DNA from 3 places in the Mesorhizobium sp. WSM2561 genome. Region 1 is predicted to be linked to each of the others. Evidence: predicted binding sites of a transcription regulator. Region 1 holds the regulator's gene; each other region holds the start of a gene.
The links. Region 1 encodes HrcA, which represses chaperone genes, less so after heat shock. Its sites were predicted from a motif close to GTTAGCACTCNCNNNNNGNGAGTGCTAAC; they were not measured.
Positions count from the first base shown of each region.

Region 1 (6,153 bases):
CCGGCACAAATATGCCCTAAGCCCCCAGCCCTTCGAACAGGATCGTCGACAGATAGCGTTCGGCGAAGGACGGAATAACGACCACCAGGTTCTTGCCCTCGTTCTCCGGCCGCGAGCCGACGACGATCGCCGCCTGCAGGGCAGCGCCCGACGAGATGCCGACCGGCACGCCTTCGAGGCGGGCGACGAGCCGCGCATTGGCGACCGAATCCTCGTTGGAGACCTTGACGATCTCGTCATAGATGGTCGTGTCGAGGATCTTCGGCGCGAAGCCGGCGCCGATGCCCTGGATCTTGTGCGGGCCGGGCTGGCCGCCCGACAGCACCGGCGAGGCTTCCGGCTCGACGGCGACGACATGCACGGAGGGCTTGCGCTGCTTCAGCACCTGGCCGACGCCGGTGATGGTGCCGCCGGTGCCGATGCCGGCGACGAAGATGTCGACTTCACCATGAGTGTCGTTCCAGATTTCCTCGGCAGTGGTACGGCGGTGAATTTCCGGATTGGCGGGATTCTCGAACTGCTGCGGAATGATGGCGTCGGGCAGCGTCGCGGCCAACTCGTCGGCCTTGGCGATGGCGCCTTTCATGCCTTTCGGCCCTTCGGTCAGCACCAGTTCGGCGCCGAGCAGCGCCAGCATCTTGCGGCGTTCGACCGACATGGTTTCCGGCATGGTCAGGATCAGCTTGTAGCCCTTGGCGGCGGCGGCGAAGGCGAGCGCGATGCCGGTGTTGCCCGAGGTTGGCTCGATCAGCGTGGTCCTGCCGGGCGCAATCCTGCCCGATGCCTCCAGCGCCTCGATCATCGAGACGCCGATGCGATCCTTGACCGAGCCGATCGGGTTGAAGAATTCGAGCTTGGCCAGCAGATTGGCGACGACGCCCTTTTCCCCGGCGAACTTGTCGAGCCGCACCAGCGGCGTGTCGCCGATCGTCTCGGTGATCGAATTGTAGATGCGGCCGCGGCCGGGCACAGGCACGGTGGTGGCGGGCTTGTTCATTGGTTTCGCTCCCAAGAGGTCAGATGGGCAAGGGTCAGGCAATCAAGTGAGTCAGGCAACTAAGTCTCGACCAGGCAGGATAAAGCCTTCGGCCGCGCAAGCTAGTCTGCCGTTTGAAAATATCCGACGGGTCGCATGCTGAATACATCCTCGCCCGCAAGTGGCGGCCAGATGCAACCGCCGCCGTCCTCCGGGCACCGCATCACTTGCCGGTCGGCCCCAGACCGCGTCGCCGGAGACGACGAAGCCGGTCACGAGATCCTCAAGCTCGCCGGTCGGCTAGCCGTCCTTGCACCTTTCGGGGTCAGTTCCCGGCGGCGTAGAAATCGTCGTCGAGGCGCTTTTCCAGCGCGACGAGATCGGCCGGCAGCGGCAGGCCCATGGCGCGCATCTCCCCCAGCTTTTCGCGCAACTGCTCCTGCACTTCATGCTGATCCTCGGGCTGGTTGATCATCTGCTCGAGCAACAGGCTGATCTGAGCCTTGAATGATTCCAGCGCCATTTTTTTCTCCTTGAGGTTCCCTTAAGCGTGTCGCGTTGGAAGGATCCGTGCGACGCGCTTCGGTTTTTTGGGCGACATGCATTATCGCAGCATGCGGGAAATAAGCTGCGCGGTATAGTCGACCATCGGCACGATGCGTGCGTAGTTCAGCCGGGTCGGGCCGATGACGCCGAGCGCGCCGATGACGCGGGCGTCCTTGTCGCGATAGGGCGCCACGACCAGCGACGAGCCCGACAGCGAAAACAGCTTGTTTTCCGAGCCGATGAAGATGCGCACGCCGGAGCCTTCCTCGGCGAGGTCGAGAAGCTGGATCAGCCCGTCCTGTGTCTCCAGATCCTCGAACAAATGCCGCAGCAACTCGATGTCGGCCTGGGCGGTGACATTTTCCAGCAGATTGGCGCGGCCGCGCACGATGAGACGCGCCGGCAAGCCGCTCTCGGCGCCTGCCCAGACAGCAAGGCCCTTCTCGACCAAATCCTGCGACAGCGTGTCGAGGGCGGCCCTGGTCTCTTCCTTGATGCGGGCGATCTCGACCCGCGCCTCGGCCAGCGTGCGACCGCGGATATGGGCGTTGAGGAAATTCGAGGCTTCGTGCAGTTGCGAGACGGTGATGCCGGCGGGCAGGTCGACGACGCGGTTTTCGACGTCGCCGTTCTGCGACACAAGCACGGCCAGCGCCTTGTTCGGCTCGAGCTGGATGAATTCGATATGCTTGAGCGCCACCTCGTTCTTGGCGGCAAGCACGAGGCCGGCGCCGCGCGACATGCCGGACAGCATCTGGCTGGCCTCGGTGAGCATGTGCTCCAGCGTCGCACCAGAGCCGGAGGCGCGCACCTGCGCCTCGATGGTGCGGCGCTCCTCGTCGGAGAGATCGCCAAGCTCCATGAAGGCATCGACGAAGAAGCGCAGGCCGGCCTGGGTCGGCAATCGGCCGGCCGAGATATGCGGCGCGTAGATCAGGCCGAGATGCTCGAGATCGCTCATCACATTGCGGATGGTGGCCGGCGACAGCGAAGACGGCAGGATACGCGACAGGCTGCGCGAGCCGACCGGCTCGCCGTCCTTCAGATAGGAATCGACAATGCGCCGAAAGATGTCGCGCGAGCGCATGTCGAGCGATTGAAGCGCGGGCGATTGAAGCGCGGGGGATTGGAGCGCTGCCGCCGACTGGGAACCGGGATCGACTGCCTTGGTCATTCGAGCCAAATACCTCCGGCCCAAGGATATAGACATCGGCCGCGCCCGCGCAACTGGTCCATTTTCCTTTGCGCCTCTCGTCGCGTGCGGCTACAAGCCGGCCACGACTCCTAAAACGACAAGAAAGAAGCCTGAATGCGCCCTTCCAAACGCCAATTCGACGAAATGCGCGCCATCTCCTTCGAGCGCGGCGTCTCCAAGCACGCGGAAGGCTCGTGCCTGGTGAAGTTCGGCGACACCCACGTGCTGTGCACCGCCAGCCTCGAGGAAAAGGTGCCGGGCTGGATGCGCAATTCCGGCAAGGGCTGGGTGACGGCGGAATACGGCATGCTGCCGCGCTCGACCGGCGAGCGCATGCGCCGCGAGGCTTCGGCTGGCAAGCAAGGCGGCCGCACGCTGGAAATCCAGAGGCTGATCGGCCGTTCGCTGCGCGCAGTGGTCGATCTGCAGGCGCTGGGTGAGCAGCAGATCACCGTCGACTGCGACGTGATCCAGGCCGATGGCGGCACGCGCACCGCCTCGATCACCGGCGGCTGGGTGGCGCTTTACGACTGCCTGCGCTGGATGGAAGCCCGGCAGATGGCCAGCGTCGCCAAGGTGCTGAAGGACCATGTCGCGGCTATCTCCTGCGGCATCCATGACGGCCAGCCGGTCATCGACCTCGACTATCTCGAGGATTCATCGGCCGGCACCGACGCCAATTTCGTCATGACCGGCAAGGGCGGCATTGTCGAGATACAAGGCACGGCCGAGGGCGAGCCTTTCTCGGAAGAGCAATTTGCGGCGCTGATGGAATTGGCCAAGAAAGGTATTACGCGACTGGTCAGCCTGCAGCAGATGGCTGTAGCTTAACCCTGTCATGACTCCTTCCGCCATCCTCGAATCAGCGCTCTACGTCACCGACCTCGATGCCGCGGAAAAATTCTACACCGATGTGCTCGGGCTCGATCTGCTGGGCAAGGTCGACGGCAGGCATCTTTTCTTCCGTTGCGGGGACGGAGTGCTGCTCATCTTCAACGCCGAGGCGACCAGGGTGCCGCCGGCGCCCGATGCCAAGCTGAAAGTGCCGCCGCACGGCACGGTCGGCGACGGCCATCTCTGCTTTGCGGCGAGCGCGGACGAGATCGTGCGCTGGAAGGCTCATCTTGAGCAGAAGAAAATCGCCATCGAAAGCGAGTTCGAATGGCCGCAGGGTGGCCGCTCGATCTATATTCGCGACCCCTCCGGCAATTCGATCGAATTCGCCGAACCAAGAATCTGGGGCATCTGATGCATTCGCTTGATGGACATGAGATCGTTGTCGCTAGCCACAATGCAGGCAAATTGCGCGAATTCGCCGATCTGATGGCGCCGTTCGGCATAGAAGCGAAGTCGGCCAAGGAATATGGCCTGCCGGAGCCGGACGAGACCGGCACCACCTTCGAGGAGAACGCCTATATCAAGGCCTTTGCCGCCGCCAAGGCGACAGGCCTGCCGGCATTGTCGGACGATTCCGGCCTGTGTGTCGATGCACTGGGCGGAGCGCCCGGCGTCTACACCGCCAACTGGGCCGAGGCGCCGAACGGGGCCCGCGACTTCGGCATGGCGATGCAGCGAGCCGAAGTGGCGTTGCAGGAAGTCGGCGCGGTTGATCCAGCGCAGCGCAAGGGCCGCTTCGTCGCCGTCATCTGCCTGGCCTTTCCCGACGGCGCGGCCGAATATTTCCGCGGCGAAGTCGAGGGCACGCTGGTATGGCCGCCGCGCGGCGAACTCGGCTTCGGCTACGACCCGGTGTTCGTGCCGGACGGTTTCGAAAAGACCTTCGGCGAGATGACCGCAGAGGAGAAACATGGCTGGAAGCCCGGCCAGCCGACGGCATTGTCGCATCGCGCTCGCGCCTTCCAGAAATTCGCGCAGGCCAGACTGGATTTGGCGCGATCGGCGGTGAAATGACCATGCTGCTCGACCGCAGCCCCGGTTTCGGCGTCTACGTGCACTGGCCGTTCTGCGCGGCCAAGTGCCCGTATTGCGACTTCAACAGCCATGTCCGCCACCAGCCGGTCGCCCAGGAGCGTTTTGCGCGCGCCTTCGAGACCGAGCTTGCGACGATGCGCAACCGCACCGGACCGCGCGAGGTGACCAGCATTTTTCTCGGCGGCGGCACGCCTTCGCTGATGAAGCCGCAAACCGTTGCGACGGTGCTGGACGCGGTGGCGAAGAACTGGACAGTGCCTGCCGGCATCGAGGTGACGCTGGAAGCCAACCCGTCCTCGGTCGAGGCCGAGCGCTTTCGCGGCTACCGGTCGGCAGGCGTCAACCGGGTGTCGCTCGGCGTGCAGGCGCTGAACGACAAGGATCTGCGCTTTCTCGGGCGGCTGCACAATGTCGACGAAGCGCTGCATGCGATTGGCCTGGCGCGTGAGATTTTCCCGCGGCTGTCGTTCGACCTTATCTACGCCCGGCCCGGCCAGACACCGGAAGCGTGGCAGGCGGAGCTCGAGCAGGCGATCGGCCACGCCGCCGACCACCTGTCGCTCTACCAGCTGACCATCGAGGAAGGCACGCCGTTCCACGCGCTGCATGCGGCCAGGAAATTCGCTATTCCCGACAATGACCATGCCGCCGATCTCTATGCGCTGACGCAGGAGATCACCGCCGCGCATGGGCTGCCGGCCTATGAGATTTCCAACCACGCCAGATCAGGTGCCGAAAGCCGGCACAATCTCACCTATTGGCGCTATGGCGAATATGTCGGCGTCGGTCCCGGCGCGCATGGCCGCTTTGTCGAAAACGGCCGTCGCGTGGTGACGATCGCCGAACGAATGCCGGAAACCTGGGCCAATCTGGTCGAGGCCAAGGGCCATGGTGTCACCGGCGGCGAGATCCTGACGCGCTCGGAAGAGGCCGACGAGTTCCTGTTGATGGGGCTGAGGCTGGCCGAGGGCATCGACCTCTCCCGCTACGAAGCGTTTTCCGGCCGCGGCCTGTCGACGGCGCGGCTGTCGATGCTGCAGGGCGAGGGGCTGGTGGCGCCGATCGGCAATGCCCGCCTGCGCGCCACGCCGGCCGGCATGATCGTGCTGGACGCTGTGGTGGCGGATCTGGCGCGGTAAAGCTTGGGCCAGGAGCTGGCCTGTCCCAGACAGTTTGTCGGCTCACGCAAGGATGCTGGAAATTTCGGCTTGCTTAGCCGAATGGCATCCCACTGCCATCCGCAGCCGATAATTACTTGCAAGCGTGGGCCTGACTGGTCAAGCTTCGGTCGGGCGCCGCTAATATGCGGCTGAAGCAGAGCACGGGGCTAAAATGCGCCTCTTCAACATCGCGCTTGCTGTCATTGCTCTGATCGGCGGGCTGGAGGTGGCGTGGGCTGAAAAACGCGTTGCGCTGGTGATCGGCAATTCGAGCTATCAACGGGTCGCTAGACTTCCCAATCCGAACAATGACGCTGCTGACATGGCGGCCTTGCTCTCAAAGG
Region 1 is NZ_AZUX01000072.1:5,346-11,498, reverse strand. It holds gene cysK (cysteine synthase A) at 17-997, opposite strand; gene M727_RS0131560 (hypothetical protein) at 1,302-1,499, opposite strand; gene hrcA (heat-inducible transcriptional repressor HrcA) at 1,581-2,696, opposite strand; gene rph (ribonuclease PH) at 2,832-3,548, shown strand; gene M727_RS0131545 (VOC family protein) at 3,556-3,966, shown strand; gene rdgB (RdgB/HAM1 family non-canonical purine NTP pyrophosphatase) at 3,966-4,628, shown strand; gene hemW (radical SAM family heme chaperone HemW) at 4,625-5,788, shown strand; gene M727_RS38390 (caspase family protein) at 5,982-6,153, shown strand, end outside.

Region 2 (6,153 bases), on a different contig from region 1:
ATAGTCGGAGGTGGTCTCCTCGATCTGCGCCTTGATCTGGCTGATGCGCGCCTGGATCTCGTCCTTGCGGCCGGCACCGTCGACGATCGTGGTGTTCTCCTTCTCGATCAGCACCTTCTTGGCGCGGCCGAGCATCTCCAGCGTGACGTTTTCAAGCTTGATGCCGAGATCCTCGCTGATTGCCGTGCCGCCGGTCAGGATGGCAATGTCTTCCAGCATCGCCTTGCGGCGGTCACCAAAACCCGGCGCCTTGACGGCTGCAACCTTCAGGCCGCCGCGCAGCTTGTTGACGACCAGCGTCGCCAGCGCCTCGCCTTCGACATCCTCGGCGATGATCAGCAGCGGCTTGCTCGATTGCACTGCGGCTTCGAGCACCGGCAGCATGGCCTGCAGGTTGGACAGCTTCTTCTCGTGGATCAGCACATAGGGCTCTTCGAGCTCGACGCGCATCTTGTCCTGGTTGGTGATGAAATAAGGGCTGAGATAGCCGCGATCGAATTGCATGCCCTCGACGACTTCGAGCTCAGTCTCGGCGGTCTTGGCCTCCTCGACCGTGATGACGCCCTCATTGCCGACCTTTTGCATCGCTTCGGCGAGGAAGCGGCCGATCTCGGCATCGCCATTGGCCGAGATGGCGCCGACCTGGGCGATCTCGTCGTTCCTTGTCACCTTGCGGGCATTGGCCTTGAGTTCGGCGACGATGGCGTCGACCGCCTTGTCGATGCCGCGCTTCAGGTCCATCGGGTTCATGCCGGCGGCAACCGCCTTGGCGCCTTCCTGGACGATCGACTGCGCCAGAACGGTAGCGGTCGTCGTGCCGTCGCCGGCGACGTCGCTGGTCTTCGAGGCGACCTCGCGCACCATCTGCGCACCCATGTTCTCGAACTTGTCCTCAAGTTCGATTTCCTTGGCGACGGTAACACCGTCCTTGGTGATGCGCGGGGCGCCGAATGACTTGTCGAGGATGACATTGCGGCCCTTGGGACCGAGCGTCACTTTCACCGCGTCGGCGAGGATGTTGACACCGCGCAACATCTTCTCGCGGGCTTCGGTATGGAATTTCACATCCTTGGCAGCCATTGGATAACTCCTTCAAATAGGCAGCTTTTCGTTGACTGATTGCTTGTTCAGGCCCCACTCAGGCGGCCTTCTTTTTTATCTGGTCGGTCAATTCGATCACGCCCAGCACGTCGCTTTCCTTCATGATGAGCTGGTCCTCGCCGTTGAGCTTGATCTCGGTGCCCGACCATTTGCCGAACAGGATGCGGTCGCCGACCTTGACGTCGAGCGGCTGCAACTGTCCGCTATCGTCGCGCGCGCCGGGGCCGGCGGCGATGACCTCGCCTTCCTGCGGCTTCTCCTTGGCTGTGTCAGGAATGATGATGCCGCCCGCGGTCTTCTCGTCGACCTCGATGCGGCGGACCAGGATACGGTCATGCAATGGACGGAACGCCATGTCGTTCTCCTCATGGGACAAACAGATTTTCTTGGACCTCCCTTCGCAGGCGACCAGTGGGTCGGTGCGACGGTGCGCGACCCCGCTCAGGCATCACGCGCCTATCGAATTAGTCTGCCTATCCAGCCTTTCAAGAGGACGCCGACAAAATTTTAGCACTCGCCGTTGCCGAGTGCCAACGCACCGTAATAACGCACTGTAATAATGGCGCTATTCCAGGATTTGAAACGACGGATGCCGCTTGAAATCGGGGCGCAACCTTCCGACAGCGTTGTCGATCCCGGCACCGTCTGCCTGGCGGCCGGAACCGATGAGGAAGCGGAGGCGTTTTTGCATGCGGAGGATGGACGTCCGATCGTTCGGAAAGGAGACGGCCATGGTCGGCAATGAGTTCCAGGTCAGCAACGAATTCCAGCTCCAGATGCAGGGTTTTGGCCTGACGACGGCAGAGATCCATTATCGTCTTCCCGACCATCGGGACCTGCTGCAGCTCTTCATCTGGCAGGAATACGACATCGCCCCGGATTTCCCGACGCTGAAGCATTTCCTCGAATTTTGGGAACGTGAGATCGAGGGCCCGCTGCATTCCGTGCGCGTCGCCCATCACCGTCTGATCCAGCCCTCCGAATGGCGGGCGGTGGACGGCGTCATTACGCTGCAGTGAGATGATGAAAGGCGGCGCTTTTCATGAAAGGCGCCGCCTCTGCAGCACAGCGCTTCCGCCCCGGCTTCAGGTTCCCCGGCTTCAGGTTCATTGGCGTTCAGGTGGATTGATATTCGGGTGGATTAACGTCCCGTGACCAGCAGTCCGGCGGTGCGCGCCGCCTTGACGAAGGCGGTGCGCGCCTCGCGGGCGGTGCGCCAACCGTCGAGCGCGTCGCGGCAGGCGCGATAGGCTGCGCGCCAGTTGCGGCCGCGCGCTCGGTCCGGCCATTGCTTCATGCATTCGATGGCTTCCCAGCTGCTGGCGACCTTGCGCTCTCCGACGGATTGGAGCTTCAGCGTGATCGGCTCGGAAAATGGGACGTCGTTCATCACTTCCTCCTTTTCTTTTTGAGAATAACCAGGAAGGCGGCCCGATCGGCGCCCGACTGACGAGATGGTTCGTATGGCTGCACGCTTCAAGACCTCCCCCGTCTCCCAGTCTGCTTGCCGAAACCCGGCGCTATATGTCGTCGTCCGGCGGTTCGAGAAGCCCGATCAGCGTCGCCACCCTTGCCGACGGCAGCGGGCGGCCCTCGTTGACCAGCGCCTCATCGGCGCCAACCCAGGCAAAGGCCTCGCGCAACTCTTCGATCGTCGCGCCGGTCGAGGCGATGTCGGCGATGACGGCGTCGTCGACCGGGCCCAGCACCGAAATGATGTCGTCGCGTGTCATGGTCATGATGTCCTCCATGCGGCGTGCCGGCGCGACCCTCAAACGACGGTTGAAACTGGCATTGCCAGCACAATCGGGGCCAGTACAATCCGGCAACAAAAATTCTGGCAGCGGGACAGAATCTGGGTCTTGATTTCGGCCTGACAATAACCAAATGAAAATTGCCGGTTGCCGAATGGGACCGGCAGAACCCAGGGAGCGCCAAGCTCTTTGGCGTCCCTCGTACTATGTTGCTCCACGGAGGATGTAGCTATGAGAACCGCATTCGACTTTTCCCCGCTCTATCGGTCGAGCATCGGTTTCGATCGCATCTTCAACCTGCTGGAAAACGCGCCTCAGGCAGTCGAAACCTGGCCGCCCTATGACATCGAGCGAAGCGACGAGAACCCCTATCGGGTGAGGATCGCCGTCGCCGGCTTTTCCGAGAACGATCTCGACATCAGCCACGAGCCGAACCTTCTCATCGTCTCTGGCGAGCGCAAGGAACAGGACGAGGTTGAATATCTCCATCGCGGCCTTCCGGTGCGCCCGTTCACACGGCGCTTCGAGCTTTCCGATCACATGACGGTCACCGGCGCCTCGCTCAACAACGGCCTGCTGACGATCGACCTCGTGCGCCAAGTGCCCGAAGAGATGAAGCCGCGTCGCATCACGATCGCCAAGCAAGACGGCGCGCCGAAGGCCGGACAGGTCGAGAAGCCGAAGCAGGCCGCCTGAGCGAAGGCGATATCTGGCGTTCGCCTTTGACACAACCAGTCGAGAAAGGAGAACAGCAATGGCTATTCGTGATCTCATACCCTGGGGCCGGGAGAACAGTCCGGTTCCCAGCTTCTATCGTGACGAGGACCGCGACCCGTTCATGGCGTTGCATCGCGAGATGAACCGCCTGATCGACGACGCCTTCCGCGGCTTCGAAACGCGCATGCCGATGCTCAGCGGATTTTCGTCGGCGCGCGGCAGCTGGCCGAGCGTCGAAATCGCCGACGGCGAGAAGGAGATCCGCGTGACCGCGGAAATTCCCGGCATGGACGAAAAGGACGTCGAGGTGATGCTCGATGACGGCGTGCTGACGCTGCGTGGCGAGAAGCGCTCCGAGACCGAGGACAAGGACAGGCAGTTCTCCGAGCGGTTCTACGGCCGCTTCGAGCGCCGCATCCCGCTCGGCTACGAGGTCGAGGAGGACAAGGTGAACGCCGCCTTCCATAACGGCGTGCTCACCGTGACGCTGCCCAAGACGGAGCGCGCACGGACGAAAGCCAAGCGCATCGCCATCAGTGGCAGTGCCGCCAGCCCCGGCAAGAGCAAGCACTGACGACATGGGCAGCCGGACGCGCCAGCCGCGCCCGGCTGCGCAGATCCGCGCTCCCCGCCAAAGGCGCGGGCTTCATTTGTTTGGCCGATGCGCCTGACGGTGCGAAGGCCGCATAGTGAGTATCTACGGAGCATTGAGTAGCAGCGTCGCTACCGTGGCGTTCCTGGCGCACAGGCTACGGAGCCCGTCATCCCTTGGGGTGGCGGGCTTTCGTATCAATTGTCGGCTTTATCGGCCTGTCGGAGCCGAGCGAAAAGTCCTTCCCCATCCGCTTCTTGTCACCTGTCACGATCGCGGGCGGAGGCGGCAGCCACCCGTCTCAAATCGCCTCGCGCTGCCGTTCCGGCGTGGCGACCAGCAAGGCCGCGGCGGCGTTGGCGGCAGCAAGTGCGGCCTCGACCCGATGGCCGCGGGCAAGGCCTGCCGCGAACGCGCCGACGAACTCGTCGCCGGCGCCATGGGTGCTGACCACCTTCACCGGAAGGGCGGCCCGCGCGAACGCCTGGCCGTCGCGGCCGCAATAGGCAACGCCCTCCCCGCCGGCCGTGACGATCGCCGCCGGGTAGAAATCGATCAGCATGCGTGCCGCCTCGGCAGCACCCTCGAGCGTATCGACGACCGCAACGCCGGCCAAAAATTCCGCCTCGATGGCGTTGACGATGACGATATCGGTGAGTGCGATCAATTCGCCGGACAGTTTTCGCGCGGGGGCGGCGTTGAGCACGACGCGGCCGCCATGCGCCTTCACCGCCCGCGCTGCGGCAATGTTGGCGGCTTCCGGCACCTCGTTCTGCAGCAGCAGCACCGCCGTTTGCGCAACCATCTCGGTCGCGGCCACGATGTCCTTCTCGCCCAAGGTGAGATTGCTGCCCGAGACGATCACCGCGCCATAATCGCCGCCGGCGTCGAAGATCGCCACGCTCATGCCCGAGCCGGCGCCAGGTGCGCCCCGCACGAAGCGGCTGTCGACGCCGCGGCGCGCGAGATTGCCGACAAGCGCGCGGCCGAAATCGTCATCGCCGACGGCGCCGATCATTGCCGAGCGCACGCCGGCCCGCGCCGCCGAGACCGCCTGGTTGCCGCCCTTGCCGCCGCATTTCGGCTGCCAGGCATGGCCGGTCACGGTTTCGCCCTTGCGCGGGCGGTCAGGCGCTTCGACCATGATGTCGTAATGCAGGCTGCCGAACACGGTGACCAGCGGAGCTGTCATGTGTTCCAATCTTTCATGTGTCCCGATCCTTCATGAGCCGCCCTTGTCCCGGCGTTTCGAGGTCACCGCCGACATCGTGCGGCCGAGATTGCGCTCCGCCGCCTGGTAGTCGCGCTGTGCCACCGCGACGAACAGCGCGTCGAGAATGTTGAGCTGGGCGATGCGCGCCGCCGCGTTCTCGCCCATCAATGGCGAGCCCTGCGCGGTCGAGCACAGCACGATGTCGGCGACGGCGGCCAGCGGCGAGTTGTCGTAATTGGTGATCGCCAGCGTCCGCGCACCGCTCTTGCGGGCGAGATGGATGGCATCGATGACGGCGCTGGTGTTGCCGGAATGCGAGAAGCCGACGGCGATGTCGTCGGCGCCGAGCAGCGAGGCCGACATCAGCATCATGTGCGAATCGTCGTAGACGGATGCGCGGATGCCGATGCGCAGGAATTTGTGCGAGACGTCGCGCGCGATCTGCGCCGAACCGCCGACGCCATAGAAATCGCGGTTCCTGGCGCGGTACAAAAGATCTGCGGCGCGGTCGAAATCGTCCATGTCGAGGATCGCCAGCGTCTCCTCCAGCGCCTGGATCGAGGTGCGGAACACTTTTTGGACGATCTCGGCCGAACTGTCGTCGACCGACAGCTCCTGGTGCATTTCTGCGGTCGGCAGGCGGCTGTATTCATAGACTGCGGTGCGGAAGTCGCGATAGCCGGAAAAGCCCAGTTTCTTGGCGATTTTCACCACCATCGCCTCCGACACGCCGGCCTCCTCGGCGATCTGCCTGAGCGGAATGGTCTCGTCGAAGC
Region 2 is NZ_AZUX01000024.1:85,906-92,058, reverse strand. It holds gene groL (chaperonin GroEL) at 1-1,080, opposite strand, end outside; gene M727_RS0120940 (co-chaperone GroES) at 1,139-1,456, opposite strand; gene M727_RS42400 (hypothetical protein) at 1,691-1,846, shown strand; gene M727_RS0120930 (usg protein) at 1,833-2,120, shown strand; gene M727_RS0120925 (DUF982 domain-containing protein) at 2,243-2,491, opposite strand; gene M727_RS0120920 (hypothetical protein) at 2,622-2,834, opposite strand; gene M727_RS0120915 (Hsp20 family protein) at 3,087-3,551, shown strand; gene M727_RS0120910 (Hsp20/alpha crystallin family protein) at 3,610-4,146, shown strand; gene M727_RS0120905 (ribokinase) at 4,466-5,356, opposite strand; gene M727_RS0120900 (MurR/RpiR family transcriptional regulator) at 5,387-6,153, opposite strand, start outside.
Region 2: a site for HrcA is predicted at 1,608-1,636, ahead of M727_RS0120940 (co-chaperone GroES). Genes of this name have one in related genera too.

Region 3 (6,153 bases), on a different contig from region 1:
CGCAGCCAGTTCCTCGTATTTGAGCAACTCGAACACTTCGTCCAGCGTTGCCACCTCACTCTCGATACCGGCGATGGTTTCCTCCCGAACGATCCGATCGCAAATGTGGCGCATGGCAGCAGTGGCGGCGCGCAAGTTGTGGTTGGCCCAAATCACCATGGAGATCCCTGCGGCGCGATACGCGGAGACCGGCGTGCGGTAATATTTCGTGGGTACGATGACGACTGGAAGCCGGTTCTGCCAGGCGCGAGTGAAGGCGAAGATCTCCTCCGCGTCGGACCTGCAGGAATGGATGAGGACGGCATCAGCGCCCGCCTCGGCGTAGGCATAAGCGCGCGCCAGCGCCTCATCCATTACACGGCCGGCGATTAGCGCCTCGATACGCGCGACCAGCACGAATTCCGGATCCGGAATTCGGTCCTTGATCGCCTTGAGCCGCCCACAAAACTCCGCGGTTTCGGCGAGGGGGTGTCGGTCCCCCACGAACGAATTCATCTTTGGAAACACCTTGTCTTCGAGGCAAACGCCGCTTGCGCCACATCGGCGAAGTTTGCTGGCCATGAGGCGGGCATTGTTGAAGTTTCCAAATCTGCTGTCGCCGTCGACCAGGATCGGAATCTGCACAGCATCTGCCATACGCTCTACAACATTGACAACCTCGGACCAGGAGGCTTCGTTCGCATCGCGATAGCCGAGACTTGATGAGATCGACAGGCCTGACGCCCAAAGCACCTTGAAGCCCGCGCGCTCCACGATCGCAGCCGAGAGACCGTCGTGCCCTTCCATAGCAAAAGTGAGCTCGCTGGCTGTGATCAGTTGAAGCAAACTTTCGCCGGCCCGTCCGGCGGAAACCATATTTTGCGTAGGCTGCTTTGGTACACCACTGTGCATCATCATCCCTTCCCCTTCCAAACATTCATAATGGCGGTTCAGCAATATTCGTCAAGTTAAGATAAGATGAAGCATCAGTAACGTTCGTGCGTTCTCGATTTCATAAAGATGTACATATGCTTCATTTTTGAAACGTTTCACATCGCTGGCGCGCCGGAAACGGGCAAAGGAAACTGCGCGTCCGCGGTTCGTCTTGATCGTCTGGCTTCCTTGGGATTGATGGCGGCGATGCATTCGGGGCCGAGCGAGCGGATTGACGAAAAACTCCACAGCCGTTCGGGTTTGTCGCGTTGACACCCACATGCCATGATGGGCCATGCCTTCAGATGCTCGCAACGCAAGCACTTTGACGCTGGCAACATTGACCGATCCTGGACGAGCTGTCAGCGCCGCGATCGCGCTTTACGGGCAGGAAGCTGCGACTGCCGCAGCGTATTGCGCGTTGGAAGCGAATTTTGCTGGTCGGGATCAGGACTTCCGCTTTTGGTGCGCAGGGTTCCGGCAATTGGCCGCTAAAGAGGCCATTCAATAAAGAACAAGCGCCAAGCGAGTGAGCCGAGGTCGTGCGCCGCCGGTGCCATAGATGGCACCGACCTCCATCCCGCAATGGGTCGAGACGGCGCAACTATGGACTCTCTGCTCTGACCGACGCATTCTTCCCTCGGGGGAGAATGGGCTTGGATAGATCACGGCACGACTATCGGTCTGACCAGTGGCGACAGCGCACCGGTGCCAAGCGGTCACGCGCACGCCGTTGGGCAGCCATTCCACTGCGGCTGATCTTTGTGACTATGGCCGCTGCTGGCGCGTTAGCCGTTCAGTCGGCCATGCAGCACAGCGACCGCATGTCCGACATCAGTCTGTCGAATCTGACCCGCCCGAGCCCTCCACCGATCGCCGGGGTCGCCTCCGTCGTCGACGGCGACACGATTGAGATCCACGGTCAGCGCATTCGCCTCAACGGGGTCGATGCGCCGGAGAGCAAGCAGTATTGCGACGACGCGAAAGGGTTCGAATATCCCTGCGGGCGCCGCGCCACCGAAGCGTTGAAGGCCTTCCTGACGACCTCGAAGCCAGTTCACTGCTCGTTCGTCTCCTGGGATCGCTATGACCGGTTTGTCGGCGACTGCCAGCGCTCCGATGGTGCCGGCTTGTCCGCTTGGATGATCGAGCACGGCCAGGCCTTGGATTGGCCCCGCTACAGCCACGGCGCGTACGCACTGCAGCAGGTGAAGGCGGAAGCGGCGAAGGTCGGCATGTGGGCCGGCAAGTTTAAGGCGCCTTGGGAGTGGCGAGCGGAGCATGCAGATGGCGTGGCGCCGTCAGGCCAACCACGAGGCGTCGTCAGCCGCAGGCTGCTCGCGCAGAGCGGCTATTCGTGCGAGCCGCGGCGGATATGTTCTCAAATCAGCTCATGTGATGAAGCAAACTGGTTTCTCACAAACTGCTCATGGGGAGGCAAGTTGGACCGAGACAAGGACGGTATCCCCTGCGAATCGGTTTGCTAGGGAAAGCTCGTTCGTCGCCTGTGACTTGGCGACCGGCTCGGGCCGTCGCGCTTTTTGAACTCGCGGTAAAGGCGTCCTAGAGAGCCGGTCGCGGAGGCAAACGGCGGCTGGCAATCAACGCATCACCAAACTCATGCGATCACGGCGCTGGCCGAGGTGTCGTGGCGACGCTTGGCGGCAGGATCGGGTAAGTTACCTGCGGCTGGTCTCCACTTAGTGTCCGCAAGAAGGCGACGATATTGGAGACTTCGTCAGCGGCCAATCGGGTGCCAAGCTGGGTGGTGCCCATCACCGCCACCACCTCCTCGAGGTTCCACGCACGGCCGCTATGGAAGTACGGGGCAGTGAGTTCGACGTTTCTCAAGCTGGGGACTTTGAAGACATATTGGTCGTCAATTTCCCCTGTCACCTGTTTGCGACCTTCATCGTCGGGCGGCAGGAAGCCCCAGCCGGGCTTCTCGACCAGGCCAAAAGGAGCGTACATACCGCCGCCGACATTGACGCCGTTGTGGCAAGATGTGCACCCATTGTCGATAAAAAGCCCGAGGCCTTTCTTCTCTTCAACGGTGAGCGCTTTTTCGTCACCCTCGAGATATCGATCAAACGGCGCATTGGGCGTGGTCAGCGTCGCCTCGAAGACGGCAATCGCCTTCCCGATGTTCTCGTAGTCGAGAGGATCGGTTTCATCTGGGAAGGCTTTGCGGAATGCCTCCACATAGCCGGGTATGCCCTTGAGCTGGTCGACGGCGTGCTCAGGGGTGCTTCCCATCTCGATCGGGTTGGCGATGGGCCCGCCGGCCTGCTCCGTCAGGTCGATCGCTCTACCGTCCCAAAACTGAGTGGTGTTGAACACTGAATTGAGCACAGTTGGCGCGTTGCGGCCGCCGCGCTGCCAATTGAAGCCAATTGAGGTGGGGCGGCCATCAGCGCCGCCGCGCCCGATTTGATGGCAGGTGTTGCAGCTGATGTTCTGCGCCTCCGAAAGTCGCGGCTCGAAATAGAGCATCTTGCCCAGTTCGACCTTCTCTGCAGTCGCCGGGTTGCCCTCAAGGGCAGGCGGGTCCTTGGGAACGGGGCTGAACAGCGATTTCGCTTCGTCGAGCAGATTGTCCTGCCCCATCGCCATTGAGGTGAGCAGAAAAGATCCGAGTGCAGCATACCGAAAGTTCCAGCCAATCGCCAAACAAGCCTCTCCTCTTCCAAACCCGAGACTGTGCGCCAAATGAGCGGCTTCCCATCACCAGCGGGTTGGGGCGCGTCCTCGGCAGCACCGAGCAAAAATCGAGCCAAAGACGTAGGCAGAAACTCGGACAAATGTGCCAACGGCTTTCGGCCCCAGCCGGGCGCAAATCGAACATGGCAGCGTCGTGGGCCGGACAAACCCGACAATGGGTGTTGCCCGGCGTATGCTGACACCGGTCCACCCGATCTATGTCCGCGGCTGCCACAACGGCCACGCGCGCAAGCATCAGCTAACGTTTCTGGTCGGGCGCCCTGCGGACGAGCTTCTCGGTGTCTATCGCCCGCAAAGTCGGCCACGCTAGCCGGCCAGGCACGCAAGATAGTCGCGCGTGCCCGGCAACCCTCCTTGAGAACCACATACGCTGAGTGGTTGGTGAAGCACGTGATAGACTATAGAGGAAGGCGGCCGCCTTAGCGGCGCGTCCTTAGCTCCTCAACGTCCACGGCGCTCTCAAAAACATAGCCCGCGCCGCGCTCTGTTCGGATATACTGCAGGGTCGAGCGGTATGCCAGCTTGCGGCGAAGGCGCAGGATCAGCACGTCGATGCTGCGGTCATAGACCTCTTGATCATAGACCCTGGTCGCCTTCAGAAGCTGCTCGCGCGAAAGCACCCGGCCTGGGTTCTTGAGGAAGGCCATGAGCAGGTTGAACTCACCCGCAGTGAGCTTGACTTCAAGATCCGTCCCTCGGCGCAAGCGGCGTCGTTTGACGATTGGCGGGAAACATCCGCCGATCGTCCCTCATCGAACACGAGAACCGCATCACGCCGAAAACCGAGAAACAGTGCAAGGCACAGTACGACGACGCGTTTGTCGATTGCATTGTGAACGGGCTTGATCCCCCCACTGACCGCCGCCGCCTCTGTGTGGGTATAGATGCAAGAAATGAGCCTATACTCCTGCTCCTTCTGAAGAACGATATAGGCCCTCAGCTCACGTCCCTTCGGCTCGGTTTCACCGTTCTTCGCGCCTTGACTTGCAACCGCCAACCGCCTATCCACCCCCTTGTTAGCACTCGGCCTCGGTGAGTGCTAATCGCACTCCGGCAACGGGAACCGTTCAACATCCGCACCAGGGAATCCAAAATGGCACAATCGAAATTCCGCCCACTTCATGACCGTGTGGTCGTTCGCCGGGTCGAATCCGAATCCAAGACTGCCGGCGGGATCATCATCCCGGATACGGCGAAGGAAAAGCCGCAGGAAGGCGAGATCATCGCCGTCGGGTCCGGCGCCCGCGACGAAGCTGGCAAGCTGGTCCCGCTGGACGTCAAGGCCGGCGACCGCATCCTGTTCGGCAAGTGGTCGGGCACCGAAGTCAAGCTCAGTGGCGAGGACCTTCTGATCATGAAGGAATCCGACATCATGGGCATCATCGGCTGATATCGGCCCTACCCTCACCTGAATCTCATTTTCGGGCTCGATTGAAGCCCTGCCAGGAGCTAACCATGTCCGCAAAAGACGTAAAATTCTCCCGTGACGCCCGCGAGCGCATGCTGCGCGGTGTCAACATCCTCGCCGACGCGGTGAAGGTCACGCTCGGCCCCAAGGGCCGCAACGTCGTCATCGACAAGTCGTTCGGCGCCCCGCGCATCACCAAGGACGGCGTCACCGTCGCCAAGGAAATCGAACTTGAAGACAAGTTCGAGAACATGGGCGCGCAGATGGTCCGCGAAGTCGCTTCGAAGACCAACGACATTGCCGGCGACGGCACCACGACCGCGACCGTTCTGGCGCAGTCGATCGTCCAGGAAGGCCACAAGTCGGTTGCCGCCGGCATGAACCCGATGGACCTGAAGCGCGGCATCGATCTGGCCGTCACCGAAGTGGTCGCTGCTCTGGGCAAGACCGCCAAGAAGATCAAGACCTCCGAGGAGATCGCCCAGGTCGGCACCATTGCCGGCAATGGCGATGTTTCGGTCGGCTCGATGATCGCAGAAGCGATGCAGAAGGTCGGCAATGAGGGCGTCATCACAGTCGAGGAAGCCAAGACCGCCGAGACTGAGTTGGAAGTCGTCGAAGGCATGCAGTTCGACCGCGGCTATCTCTCGCCCTACTTCGTCACCAATGCCGACAAGATGGTTGCCGATCTCGAGGACGCCTACATCCTCCTCCACGAGAAGAAGCTCTCCAACCTGCAGGCGATGCTGCCGGTCCTCGAAGCCGTCGTGCAGACCTCGAAGCCGCTGGTCATCATCTCGGAAGACGTCGAAGGCGAGGCCCTGGCCACGCTGGTCGTCAACAAGCTGCGTGGCGGCCTGAAGATCGCTGCCGTCAAGGCGCCGGGCTTCGGTGATCGCCGCAAGGCCATGCTGGAAGACATCGCTATCCTCACCGGTGGCCAGGTCATTTCCGAAGACCTCGGCATCAAGCTCGAGAATGTTGGCCTCAACATGCTCGGCCGCGCCAAGAAGGTGTCGATCTCCAAGGAGAACACCACCATCGTCGACGGTGCCGGCAAGAAGGCCGAGATCCAGGGCCGCGTCGCCCAGATCAAGCAGCAGATCGAGGAG
Region 3 is NZ_AZUX01000015.1:199,071-205,223, forward strand. It holds gene aepX (phosphoenolpyruvate mutase) at 1-855, opposite strand, end outside; gene M727_RS39155 (thermonuclease family protein) at 1,563-2,399, shown strand; gene M727_RS0114700 (cytochrome-c peroxidase) at 2,539-3,582, opposite strand; partial or broken gene M727_RS0114710 (transcriptional regulator) at 4,053-4,352, opposite strand; gene groES (co-chaperone GroES) at 4,727-5,023, shown strand; partial or broken gene groL (chaperonin GroEL) at 5,089-6,153, shown strand, end outside.
Region 3: a site for HrcA is predicted at 4,649-4,677, ahead of groES (co-chaperone GroES). Genes of this name have one in related genera too.